Regions from separate parts of the Bacillus spongicola genome, predicted to be linked through region 1. Evidence: predicted binding sites of a transcription regulator. Region 1 holds the regulator's gene; each other region holds the start of a gene.
The links. The regulator Rex, encoded in region 1, represses fermentation and respiration genes when NADH is low (regulators of the CRP and FNR family bind a similar motif). The targets are predictions, from matches to a motif close to TTGTGAAATATTTCACAA.
Positions count from the first base shown of each region.

Region 1 (4,287 bases):
TCATCTACATAGTCATGCAACTTTCTACCTCTATCGCCGTTCCGCTTATTTATAAGCTCGGACTGAATTCCTTTGGTGTAGAAGATAAAGAAAAGATGCTCTATTTAGCTGCGGGGTACTGGCTATTTATTAGCTTTACACTCACCCTTATCATTGTACTTTTTTTATTACGAAAAAGCGAAAGATATGAGGACTTTGGCCAACAGCATTCAATTCCACTCTCCATTTCTTGGGGTGTGGGCGGAATATTTCTCGCCTTTTTAGCACAGGCCCTCGCTATTACTGTTGAATCTTTTCTCGGAATCGAACCTGGATCGGAAAATACAGCGACAGCGATGAAAATCATCTCACTTGTGCCAATTGCGTTAATTGCTTCCTCGGTCGCCGGACCAATTTTAGAAGAAATTGTTTTTCGACAAATCCTATTTGGGGCACTCTATAAGCGAATGCCATTTCTGGCCGCTGGTTTCTTAAGTTCCCTTCTATTTGGACTGGCTCATCGCGAATTATCCCATATTCTGTTATATACGACGATGGGCTTTACGTTTGCTTTTCTGTATGTGCATACGAAAAGAATTATTGTTCCCATCATCGCTCACGTTGGCATGAATACACTCGTTGCGCTCATTCAATTTTATCCTGCAATTATGAAAAAAGTAAGCGCACAAGTCGCACTATTTATTCACTGGATAGGGTAATCACGCTCTTTTTAAACATATATATTGAAGATTTTTTTCTTTTCGTCTATTTTTGAACAAAATCAATACCAGAATAGAGAACTCCTTCGAAAATGAACTTCAATAGCTACAATAATGTACACGAATAGGGCAAGGACTCTATAGGATTAGGAGGACGTTTTTATGAGAAAATCACCTTTGTTTACTGGTATCATTTACACCTTACTCGGAATTCTATTTACGTATTTTTCAATCCAAAATGTTGTGACTCATGGCTGGGGATTTTTCACTTATCTTCTCATTTTCCTAGCAACATTGGATTTAGGTTCAGGACTTCGGATGATTAACATCCACATTAAATTAAAAACGATGCAAAAAAAATAGACCCAATGGGTCTATTTTTTTATTCTTCCATTTCTCTTTTCTGTTCTGCAAGCAAAGCTTTTTTATAACCAATTTTACATATACCTAAACTGATTTCATATAAAACAAAAAGTGGTAGAGTAACGAGTAAATGAGACATAATATCTGGTGGTGTGATCATTGCGGCAATCACAAATAGACCAAAGTAAGCATACACCCTCATTTTCGACATCAACATTGGTGTAATAATCCCTAACCTTGTTAAAAACAACATAATGACAGGGAGCTGAAACAGAAATCCGAACGGAATGGTAATTTGAAAAAGAAATTGAAAATACTCATTGATGCCAATTTCCTGTTCAATTTCTAGATTCACAGACAAATTCAACATAAAGTCGACTACAAATGGAAATAAAATAAAATACGAAAAAGCTAATCCACCAAGAAACAAGATCACCGTTACCGGAATGTAACTCAACGTGACACGTCGTTCTTTTTCATATAATCCCGGGGACACAAAGGACCATAATTGAAAAAGAATTAACGGGAGCGCCATTAATAATGACAAGAATATTATTACTTGGATGTAAATCTTTAATGGATCCGTTAACCGAAACGCATTCATCGTTATTTCTTTCGCTTCATCCGCATTCTGCAAGTAAACAATCAACGGTTCGGCGAGAAAAAAGCTTGCGATAATCGCAAACAAGAAGAAAACGACCACAATGAGAAGCCGTTTTCTTAATTCATCTATATGTTCATAAACAGTCATATCATTTCGACTCATCGTCAATCACCTAACATTTACTTAGCATCATTTTTGTCTTTGTCTTCGTCATCCGCTAAGCCTTTTGTGGCATTTTTGAATTCGCGCAACGTACTTCCCATTGCTTTCCCTAGTTCTGGTAACTTTTTGGGACCGAAAATTAATAGTGCAACTACTGCTATTGCTACAAGACTACCTGGACCTGGCATTACGCTACACCTCCTCAGTACTATATTACATCATTTTACCCCTAAATCCTAATTTCTTAAAGCCCTTCTTGTGACGTTTCCGTGTCCTTAGTAGAATAGTTCTTCAAGAAATAAACTAGCGACTGCAATTCAACCGCTAAATCAATATGATGGATTCGAATAGACGAAGGAACATTTAACCGTGCCGGCGTGAAATTCAAAATCCCTTTCACATTCGCACTCACTAAGCGATCCGTTATCGTTTGAGCAACAGGAGCGGGTACGGTCAAAATAACCACCTCTATGTTGCTTTCCTTGATTTTCTCTTCTAAATCGTCTAAAGCATAAATCGGTACGTCACCTATACTCATGCCCACTTTATCAGGATTCACTTCAAAGGCCATCTCAATTTTCGTGTTATTATTTTTCAAAAAATTATAGTGAAGAAAAGCTGTGCCTAAGTTTCCTACTCCAATTAATCCAACCTTGGTGACTTCATCCTGGTTTAGTGTTTTACTAAAAAAGCTTAGCAAATAGTTCACATTATAACCATAGCCTTTTTTCCCAAGTGCACCAAAATAAGAAAAGTCTCTTCTAATCGTAGCCGAATCTACTTTTACGGCCTCACTTAATTCTTTCGAGGACACTCTTTGTTTACCTGAAGAATGTAAGTTTTGAATAAACCGATAATATAGAGGCAAGCGTTTTGCGGTAGCTTGCGGTATTTTCATTGTGTCTTGATTCATTTCTAATCCCTCTCTATTTTTGAGCCAATCATCTCTCGATTTTTCTATTTAATAGAGCTTTCGGCTCATTTTGTATTGAATCCTATTTTCGGAAACGCTTCCATTAATCTCGAACTAGCTGTTTAGATTCCTCTTGGTCGGAAATATATCACTTTTCTTTGCAGATGAATCAATTTTAATTAAAGGCATGCCTGATGTAGACATTCTCCTCTTCATTCATTATCATACACTATTTCGTCAAGATTGTCTGTTACCTTTTTCACAAGTCCTGCTATTGCTCAACTTGTTTTAAGTGCGATACACTGTTTGTATAAGACTCTTTTCTTATATATTGTGACTCTTTCGTTTATTTTTCGATGGAATCCTCGATTTTGCTGTTGAAACCTATCAAAAATAGTCGATAAGATGAAGTAAAACCTTCCGCATTTTATAGTACAGTTCGCTAGTAAAGCTGATTGGTTTCTTACTGGAAACTAAATTACTCGGACACTTGAAGAGTTACTGACCAGTTTAAACGAGATGAATGAGGTGAATATATGATTTTATTACAAGTCAATAATGTAACAAAGTACTTCGGGGCAGAAATGATTTTATCAAATATTAAACTAGAACTGAAATCTAAAGATCGAATTGCACTTGTAGGTAGAAATGGTGCTGGAAAGTCAACTTTACTAAAAATCATCTCCAATCAACTTTCCTTTGATTCAGGAGAAATAATAAAACCAAAACATGTGACCATGGGCTATTTAGCTCAGCATACAGGACTGGAATCCAGTCTATCGATTTGGGACGAGATGCTATCTGTATTTGAGCATGTTTTACAACATGAAGCGGATTTACGCAAATTAGAGCTTGAGATGGCTTCACCAGATATTTATGAAAACACAGAGGCTTATGAACGGACACTATCCGAATATGATCGCTTAACGGTGAAATTTAAGGATTTAGGCGGCTATCAGTATGAATCGGATATTCGCTCTATTCTCCACGGATTGAATTTTGCTAACTTTGATTATTCTACCAAAATCTCCACATTAAGTGGCGGACAAAAAACGAGACTAGCTTTGGCTAAACTTCTCTTAACAAAACCTGATTTACTCATCCTAGATGAGCCCACTAACCATTTAGATATTGAAACACTCTCTTGGCTAGAGCAATATTTACAGGGCTATTCAGGTTCCATCTTGATTGTCTCTCATGATCGCTATTTTTTAGATAAAGTCGTCAATCATGTTTATGAAGTATCACGGAGAAACACAAAGAAATATCACGGCAATTATAGTGATTATTTACAAAAGAAAGCCGACGACTATGAACGCGAGAGTAAGCAATTTGAAAGACAGCAAGCTGAAGTAGCTCGTTTGCAAGATTTCATTCAAAAAAACATTGCCCGAGCTTCCACTACAAAAATGGCACAAAGCAGGCGAAAAAAACTCGAGCGAATGGACCTCATGTCTCAACCGCTTGGTGATGAAAAATCTGCCCATTTTTCTTTTGAAATTGAACGGCAAAGTGGGAATGATGTTTTAAAAGTTCAAGATTTAACA
Region 1 is NZ_JAYKTS010000038.1:5,479-9,765, reverse strand. Features, by position in the region: gene U8D43_RS18480 (CPBP family intramembrane glutamic endopeptidase) at 1-698, shown strand, start outside; gene U8D43_RS18475 (YdiK family protein) at 861-1,061, shown strand; gene tatC (twin-arginine translocase subunit TatC) at 1,081-1,827, opposite strand; gene tatAY (sec-independent protein translocase protein TatAY) at 1,845-2,015, opposite strand; gene U8D43_RS18460 (redox-sensing transcriptional repressor Rex) at 2,072-2,740, opposite strand; gene U8D43_RS18455 (ABC-F family ATP-binding cassette domain-containing protein) at 3,277-4,287, shown strand, end outside.

Region 2 (4,287 bases), on a different contig from region 1:
CAGATGGTGAAAATAGCATCGATGTTATCATAAGATAGCCCATCAGTAATATCTATGATAGCTTCAACAGATTTTTTCCCAAGTTCAACTGCTTTTTCTATAAATAAGTTATTTTTCTCCTCGAAGCTATGTTTTTGTTGAAACCAATCAATTTCTTGAACAAAATAGCGTGATTGAATATCTGAATTCTCAAAGATGCTCAATAAGCGATCAATATTTTTAAAAGAATCAGCAAACATATTTTTCGCAAATGAAGCAGCCTTAGCTTGGGTAATCTTATATGGAGGAAGAGCAGTCTCGACATTGATTATTTTGGGCATTAATATCACTCCTATCACTTCATTTGGATAGATTGCCCTTTATTGGATTATATTATTTAGATTCGTGTTTTTACTTTATTTTACGACAATTTTTTCACTATTCCTACACTCTTCTGCCCTTTAAAGCTGTCATATATGGTAGAATTATGTTCATAAATGCATGGAGGATATGATCATGACTCTTACGAAAACAATACAAGAAGTTCTTAACAGTAGCATAGAGGCAATTAAGGCTGTTATCCCTATGGTACTGAACATGGAAACCCCCTCTTTATTACAACAGCCACTCTACCAACATAGTATAGGTGTTCTTATTGGAATGACAGGTGATGTAAGAGGAAGAGTGATCATTGAAAGTAACGAAGAAACATTAAGTGGAATTGGAACTGTGATGTTCGGAATGCCTTTAGAGGGGGAAATGCTTGAGTCATTTGCCGGAGAACTCGGCAATATGATTGCAGGCAACCTTTCAACCAACGTTGCGCAAAAGGGTTACACCACCGATATCACTCCTCCCACCGTTATAGTGGGAAAATCCAAGATGTATGGGTTTGAGCGTGCAGTTCGTCTGCCAATTCAAATCGAAAATGCCGGAAGTTTAGATATCATATTAATGATTGAAGGTCAGTAATTACACATCTGGATCACCTGTCCGGATAAAGAAAGAACGCAATTCAAGAATTGCGTTCTTTCTTTATGTCTAATAATCGTTTATGGCAATAACGTATCTCTTGTTGTAATTTTATTCACTATTAAATGAAATCCTTCATTTAATAGTGATTTCATTCAATAAACACGAAAAGATGCCACGAAATCTATTATTTCTAGAGTATATACAGCTTCATTTAAAAGCCTTGGATGGTCATGCCTCCATCAACAAATAGTGTTTGACCGGTGATATAGTTTCCTGCTTCAGAACATAAAAACACAGTAGGTGAAACCAGTTCTTCTAATTTTCCGAGCCGATTCAAAGGGGTCACTCGAAGTATATCTTCTACATAGTTTTCATCCTGTAATAACTTTTCTGTTAAAGGCGTGGGAAAATACCAAGGACCAATAGCATTCACGTTTATATTATGCTCGCCCCACTCTAACGCAAGCACTTTGGTCATTTGAATCAATGCTGCTTTGGTCATCGCGTAAACCACTCCTGTTCGTAAGGCCACATGCCCCCCGACAGAGGAAATATTTACAATTTTTCCGTGACCTAGTTTCTGCATTCGTTCCCCAGCTTTCTGGGCCATTTGAAAGGCAGATTTTAAGTTTGTATCCATTATGATGTTCCACTCTTCTGTTGTTACATCCAACGCCTTCGACCGAATATTCATCCCCGCATTATTAATTAATATATCCACAGATCCCACTTCTTCATCTATTCGTTTAAAGAGCGACTCGACTGCTTTTTCAGAAGTGACGTCTGTTGGCATCACCCAGTATGATACATTTTGATTTTTAATATGTATTGCTGTTTCTTCTAAATTGGCTTTTGTACGAGATACAAGAATAACATTGGCTCCAGCTTCAGCAAGACCAATTGCAACGGCCTGGCCAATCCCTCTTCCAGCTCCAGTAACAACTGCATTCTTTCCATGAAGATTAAAGGATGATAAATACAAGGCAAACACCTCTTCCAGCTTAATATGCTAATTTTACCATATTTTCCTAGATGTTTGCCTATCAGACTAGTTTTTTTTTGTAGACTTTTCTTGATGTAAGCTAGTAATGACAATCTTCTGCTCAATTGGTCCTAAGCAAATTAAGCAAGTTCCACAATCGTTATAAAGAACCATGCATTGCTTGCAATAGTATTTCTCCATAAAAGATCCTCCTATCTGCTTTATTTATCCTATTCTTATCTAATGATTTTCTTTACAGGTAATAAAAGGAATGAAAAGGAAAATATTCTTCACACTTTTTTCACAAATTTATGCACTTGATGTGATTTTTATCACAGAAGCAATTGGTTTTCACCTCTATGATAGTGTTAACAGTAAAAATTGTTTTTTTAAGGGAAAGGAGCAAGTCACATGGGAAAACCACAATCTCAATTGCCTCATAATCCAAAAAGTAAACTTGAAAATGAGCGAAACTCATTAAAAGGGACTCTGGCTGCCGTTTCAATACTCGGTGCATTTATTGTTGTTACCTGGTTTATCGTATTTTATATTTTTATCGATCGTTTTTAGGGAAGGGAGAAGATTTATATGCACATGCATCGTTATGAAAAATGGTGGCTTACTTTAGGAACTGGTTCTCTTATTTTATTTTTAACAATTTTAGGAATATCGGCCTTCCATCAAGGTCATGAACCGCCAAGTGCCAATGCAATTGTGGACCCAGAGCGTGTGGGAGAGTTTAGTCCATTTGATGAACCTGGCCTTAAGAAAGTTGATGGAAAAGAGTGGGATTATGAATTGGTATTCGTCGCTTCTGCATTTTTTTACGATCCGGGAGAAATTGAAATCCCAAAAGATTCAACGGTGAAAATTATTGCAACAACAAAAGATGTCGTTCATGGCTTTGAAGTGGCTGGAACAAACATCAATATGATGCTTGAACCTGGTTATATAAGTGAATATGTTACAACTATGGATAAATCTGGTGAATATTTAGTTCTATGTAACGAGTATTGTGGTGTTGGCCACCATACAATGAAATCAATGATTAAGGTGGTGGAGTAACATGAATACCAATACCTCTTTTATAAAAGTAGATAAAAAAGATGCAAGTTTAGCGATGGCTCATTTATATGTTGCTTTTATCGCCCTAGCCTTAGGTGGACTCGCTGGACTCCTTCAAGTATTAGTTCGTTCAGGTAGATTCACGCTTCCTTTTAATATAGGATACTATCAAGTTCTTACAGTACATGGTGTTTTACTTGGACTTATACTAACAACATTTTTTATTTTAGGTTTTCAAATTGCGGCCATTAGTCGTACATCTGGTACATTTTCTCCAACAGCTCGCCGTCTAGGCTGGATTGGTTTTTGGGTGATGGTTCTTGGTACTGCGATGGCTTCAGTCATGGTTTTATTAAATGAAGCTACCGTTTTATATACGTTTTACGCGCCTCTTCAAGCGCACTGGATATTTTACCTTGGGCTAACCTTTGTTGTAGTTGGTAGTTGGATTGGTGGAGCGGGGATGATCGTCGTTTATGTTTCATGGCGTAAAGCAAATCCAGGCCAGCCAAGCCCCCTCTTAACATTTATGGCTGTTATCAATACAGTCTTATGGATTGTGGCGACACTAGGAGTTGCTGCAACGGTATTATTCCAATTACTTCCTTGGTCGCTAGGTCTTGTTGATCGTGTAGATGTATTAGTTAGTCGTACACTATTCTGGTATTTTGGGCATCCTCTTGTGTATTTCTGGTTGCTTCCAGCTTACATGGCTTGGTATGTCATTATACCTAAAATCATCGGAGCGAAAATTTTCTCTGACTCACTAGCACGTATGTCTTTTATCCTATTTCTACTATTCTCGATTCCTGTTGGATTTCACCATCAACTAGTAGAACCAGGAATTGATCCTTTCTGGAAGTTTTTACAAGTTATATTAACTTTTATGGTTGTCATTCCATCATTAATGACTGCTTTCTCACTATTTGCATCATTTGAGCAATTTGGTCGTCATAAAGGGGCAACAGGTCTATTCGGATGGTTCAAAAAAATGCCCTGGAAAGATGCTCGCTTTCTCGTACCATTCATTGGTATGGTCGCCTTTATCCCTGCTGGTGCCGGTGGATTAATCAATGCATCTAATCAGATGAATCAAGTGGTTCATAACACCATTTGGATAACAGGTCACTTCCACTTGACGTTAGCTACTTCTGTTGTGTTAACATTCTTTGCTATCATGTACTGGCTCGTTCCCCATTTAACAGGACGAGTCTTAACGAAAGCGATGAATAAATTAGCAATCTTCCAAGCTATCGTATGGACCGTCGGGATGACAATTATGTCAG
Region 2 is NZ_JAYKTS010000004.1:35,649-39,935, forward strand. Features, by position in the region: gene U8D43_RS03795 (type III polyketide synthase) at 1-320, opposite strand, end outside; gene U8D43_RS03800 (chemotaxis protein CheX) at 496-951, shown strand; gene U8D43_RS03805 (SDR family NAD(P)-dependent oxidoreductase) at 1,166-1,936, opposite strand; gene U8D43_RS03810 (cytochrome c oxidase subunit 2A) at 2,348-2,506, shown strand; gene U8D43_RS03815 (cytochrome c oxidase subunit II) at 2,525-3,001, shown strand; gene U8D43_RS03820 (b(o/a)3-type cytochrome-c oxidase subunit 1) at 3,003-4,287, shown strand, end outside.
Region 2: U8D43_RS03810 (cytochrome c oxidase subunit 2A) is a predicted target of Rex. The motif match lies at 2,257-2,274, and genes of this name have one in related genera.

Region 3 (4,287 bases), on a different contig from region 1:
ACGATTTATTCGTGGATCCATCGCTTATGAAGAGGGGAAGTTAGTTGCCTATCCTTCTGGACTAGACAAATCTAGTGTCGTGTCGTCTTTAGCTTATGCCAGCGTTTTCATTGAGCTTCCGGGTGGAACAAGAGGATATGAAAGGGGTAGGGAAGTAGCGATTCACCTATTAGAGGATCAAGACGGGCAAAGCAAGTTTGATTTGCCCTCAAAATGAATGTAAGGACTGATTGATTTGGAACAATTTGAAGTGATAAGTACACCGATAGAGGTAAAAGAAGTGATAAAGAAAGTAGAGAGAAGAGAAGCAGGAGCGATCACCACGTTCATTGGAACAGTAAGAGAATGGACACAAGATAAACGGACGGTTTATTTAGAATACCAAGCCTATGTTCCGATGGCTGTAAAAAAATTAGCTCAAATTGGCGAAGAAGCAAAAGTGCAGTGGCCCGATGTAAAGATGGCGATTACGCACCGAATCGGTCGACTGGACATATCTGATATCGCCGTTGTTATCGCCGTTTCTTCTCCTCATCGAAAAGTAGCATATGAAGCAAATGAATATGCCATTGAACGAATTAAAGAAATGGTTCCGATTTGGAAAAAGGAACATTGGGAAGATGGCGAAACCTGGATTGGAGACCAACGAGAGAAAACACGGTATCCTAACGGGGAACCAGATGAAAAGGATGGTGTATAATGATAAAGGTTCTATTATTTGCTCATCTTCAAGAAGAAGTAGGAGAAAATGAGATCATGATACAGGAAGAAGGCATGAGTGTTGTTCAACTGAAAAATTGGCTACAAGACCATTATCAAGTATCAGGTGCTCGCAATGTCATGGTTGCAATAAATGAAGAATACGCAAACGATGATGATAAGATCGTATCTGGAGATATCGTGGCCATAATTCCTCCCGTTAGTGGCGGATAATAAGAGCGTCATCTATTTTATTGTACAAGCAACAGTAGAAAAAAGCTCCACCGTATGAGAGAAAGCCATTCATACAGTGGAGCTTTTTATTGTTGATTTAGGCTGTTTTCACAAAAATCGTTGCTTTTGGAACCAGTCAATAAACGATGAGATAGTATTGTATTGGGGGATCTTTTTGCCTCTTTTTGATGGGAATCAACGGCAATAGGGAGAATTCCATCTAAAGTTAGTTGAAATAGCAACAATATAGACGAAAAGAACCCTATTAAAGGACTATTGAAAAAAATTTTGAGAGTCTAACAATAGCAGACTTGCGTTTTTCTTATGATGGATGAACAAAATCGAGTAATCTATTCTTTTCTTCATCCGATAATAGGTTTTCAGCCATTGGGAAAAGAACCTGTTCTTCTTTTAAAAAGTGAGAAGTTAAAATGTGGTAAGCTTCGATGACAAGGTGGCATTGAGTATTAATTGCATCAAGTGTTACAATTGTATCGAGCGATTCCGTATTAGTTAAAAACATTGTCATACATCTTTTTGCTTCATGATGTTCATATTCCATTACAGCGAGAGGTCCTTCATGGCGATTAATATAGGCAGCCATCATCGTAAAAAGACATTCTTCTTCCTTTTCAGCATGAGATTCAAGACTTTCAAAAAATAGAAAAGCCTGAGAACGAAGCATTTGTAGTCTAGTTAATTTCTCTTTTTCAGAAGTGATCTCTAAAATGGTACTGGCTTCTTGAAAGAGAGCAAATTTTTGATCATTTAAGGGCCCATGTTCATTTTTTAACGTTTGTAAAGCTATACATAACGGAACATCTTCTCGTGAATTAATAAAATTGTGACAAGACATTATAGATTATTCCTCCTTGAATTGAGCATAACCATCACTCATATGTCAAAAATACTATAAAAAATGGTGTCGTGTTGTGAGGGACATCACACGATTATGTAACAGGATAAAAGATTTTTTTAGCGGTGATATATTTCACAAGTGCGCTAATTTCACTATGATAAAATAAGTCATATACAAAGGAATTGGAGATAGATCATGGTTCATAATCATATTAAGAATTCACAGGGAAAAACAAGGTGTCAAGTAGTAACTGTCAGTGATACGAGAACAGAAGAAAATGATAAAAGTGGCAGACTCATGATAGACATGCTTGAAAAAAATGGTCATGTAGTCCAAGTATATGAAATTGTGAAAGATGAGTATGCACTTATTTCTTCAGCTATTCAAGAAGGCATACAAAGCGATGAGATTGAAGTGGTCTTATTAAACGGGGGAACCGGGATTGCGAAACGAGATGTAACAATTGAAGTGGTGAAACCATTTCTTGAAAAAGAAATGGTCGGCTTCGGAGAGTTATTTCGATTTTTGAGTTATACAGAAGACATTGGTCCAGCTGCGATTCTTTCACGAGCAATCGCAGGGGTTGCTCATAATAAAGTTATTTTTTCGGTACCAGGTTCTACAGGTGCAGTTCGTTTAGCAATGGATAAGCTAATTGTACCAGAACTGGGTCATCTCATCTGGGAATTAAATAAGGATAAGAAATGAGTAGACTGAAGAGCTTAATGATTGTGCTGTTGTTTACTAGTTGGGTCTTAGCTAGTTGTAGTTTAGGTACGAATACACGCAATGAAATTACGATTTCGGCTGCTGCGAGTTTAAAAGATAGTTTACTAGATGTGAAAACAGCGTTTGAAGAAGAATATCCCGAGGTGAAAATCACGTATAATTTTGGCTCAACGGGTGCCTTACGTAAGCAAATTGAACAGGGTGCACCCATCGACGGTTTTCTATCTGCATCAAGTAGTGACTATAATAAACTGAAAGAAATGGAGACAATCTATGCGGGAGAGTTACTCTTTACGAATGAACTCGTATTAGTAACAAAAAAGAATTCGAGTTCTATTTCCTCGCTTGAAGATGTAGTTATCTCGGATGATAAACTAGCGATTGGAACGCCCACAATTGTTCCTGCGGGCTTCTACGCAAAAGAAGCACTGGAATATTTTGATCTATGGGAGAATCTACAAGCAAGACTAGTGTACGGAAAAGATGTGACCCATGTCTTAACATTGATCGAACACGGAGCAGCAACTGCCGCTATTGTTTATAAGAGTGAGGTAGTTAACAAGAATGACTTTACCGTTATTCACGAATTCGATCCGCAGTCACATAGTCGAATTGACTATTATGCAGCTGTGGTGACATCAAGTGAACAGCAAGAAATAGCAACGGATTTTCAAAAATATTTGTTAACAGAGAACTCATTGAATATTTTTGAAAAGCAGGGCTTTAATATTGAAGTAAGTCGGTAGGTGTAATTATGACGCAATCGTTTTGGTTCCCCATACAATTTTCAATAATTGTTGCAACTACGGCAACAATTATCACTTTTAGTGTCGCAGTCTTGATTGCCTATAGATTAAAATCAAGCGAAATAAGAGGAAAAAGCGTTCTGGAAGCTTTTTTTTTACTGCCACTCGTATTACCACCATCCGTATTAGGTTTTTTACTACTCATTATGTTTGGGATGAATAGCCCTATAGGGATATGGATACAATCCCTATTCAATCAAACACTACTGTTTACAAAGGGAGCGGCGATTATCGCAGCGACGATTGTCGCTTTTCCGCTAATGTATCAAGCGGCTAAAACTGGTTTGAGTGGGGTGAATTCTGACATTGAAGCAGCGGCAAGAGTGGACGGCGCAGGAGAATGGAAAGTATTCTATTATGTGTCATTGCCTCTTGCTATCAAGTCACTTCTAATGGGCGTAATCTTAAGCTTTACAAGAGCGTTAGGAGAGTTTGGAGCCACGTTAATGTTTGCTGGAAATATTCCAGGAAAAACACAAACCATCTCGACCGCTATTTATGTAGCAATTGAATCGGGAGAAAATATTCTCGCGTGGCAGTATGTTTCGGTGAGCATCGGATTGTCATTCTTTTTACTCTTGCTGATCAAACTGATTGAGAAGGATAAGTAAAAATAGTACTTGAATGAAGCTCTATTTGTAAACGTTGTGGCCGTCTATATTGAAAATGAATGGAAACCGTTCATTTAGTCGTCATCTATATGAAAAATGAGACGAAAAGAACCCTGAAATCTATCTTTAATGCAATTTATAGAGAGCTACGAAAAGCAAAATTATTTGTGGAAACGGCTTTGACTTAAGTAAAGTGCAAGCCGCCTAGAGTTTGAGCACAAAGGTCATTTCTATTATTCAATAAAACCTCAGTGAGAGTAACCACTGAGGTAAGCGTTATGTTCGGTGATAATCTCCGCTTTTTCCTCCAGATTTTTGCAAGAGGTAGGTTTCACCGATAACCATTCCT
Region 3 is NZ_JAYKTS010000004.1:198,385-202,671, reverse strand. Features, by position in the region: gene U8D43_RS04700 (molybdopterin molybdotransferase MoeA) at 1-217, shown strand, start outside; gene U8D43_RS04695 (molybdenum cofactor biosynthesis protein MoaE) at 236-700, shown strand; gene moaD (molybdopterin converting factor subunit 1) at 700-933, shown strand; gene U8D43_RS04685 (hemerythrin domain-containing protein) at 1,256-1,789, opposite strand; gene U8D43_RS04680 (MogA/MoaB family molybdenum cofactor biosynthesis protein) at 1,985-2,500, shown strand; gene modA (molybdate ABC transporter substrate-binding protein) at 2,497-3,267, shown strand; gene modB (molybdate ABC transporter permease subunit) at 3,276-3,938, shown strand; gene moaC (cyclic pyranopterin monophosphate synthase MoaC) at 4,215-4,287, opposite strand, start outside.
Region 3: U8D43_RS04685 (hemerythrin domain-containing protein) is a predicted target of Rex. The motif match lies at 1,913-1,930, and genes of this name have one in related genera.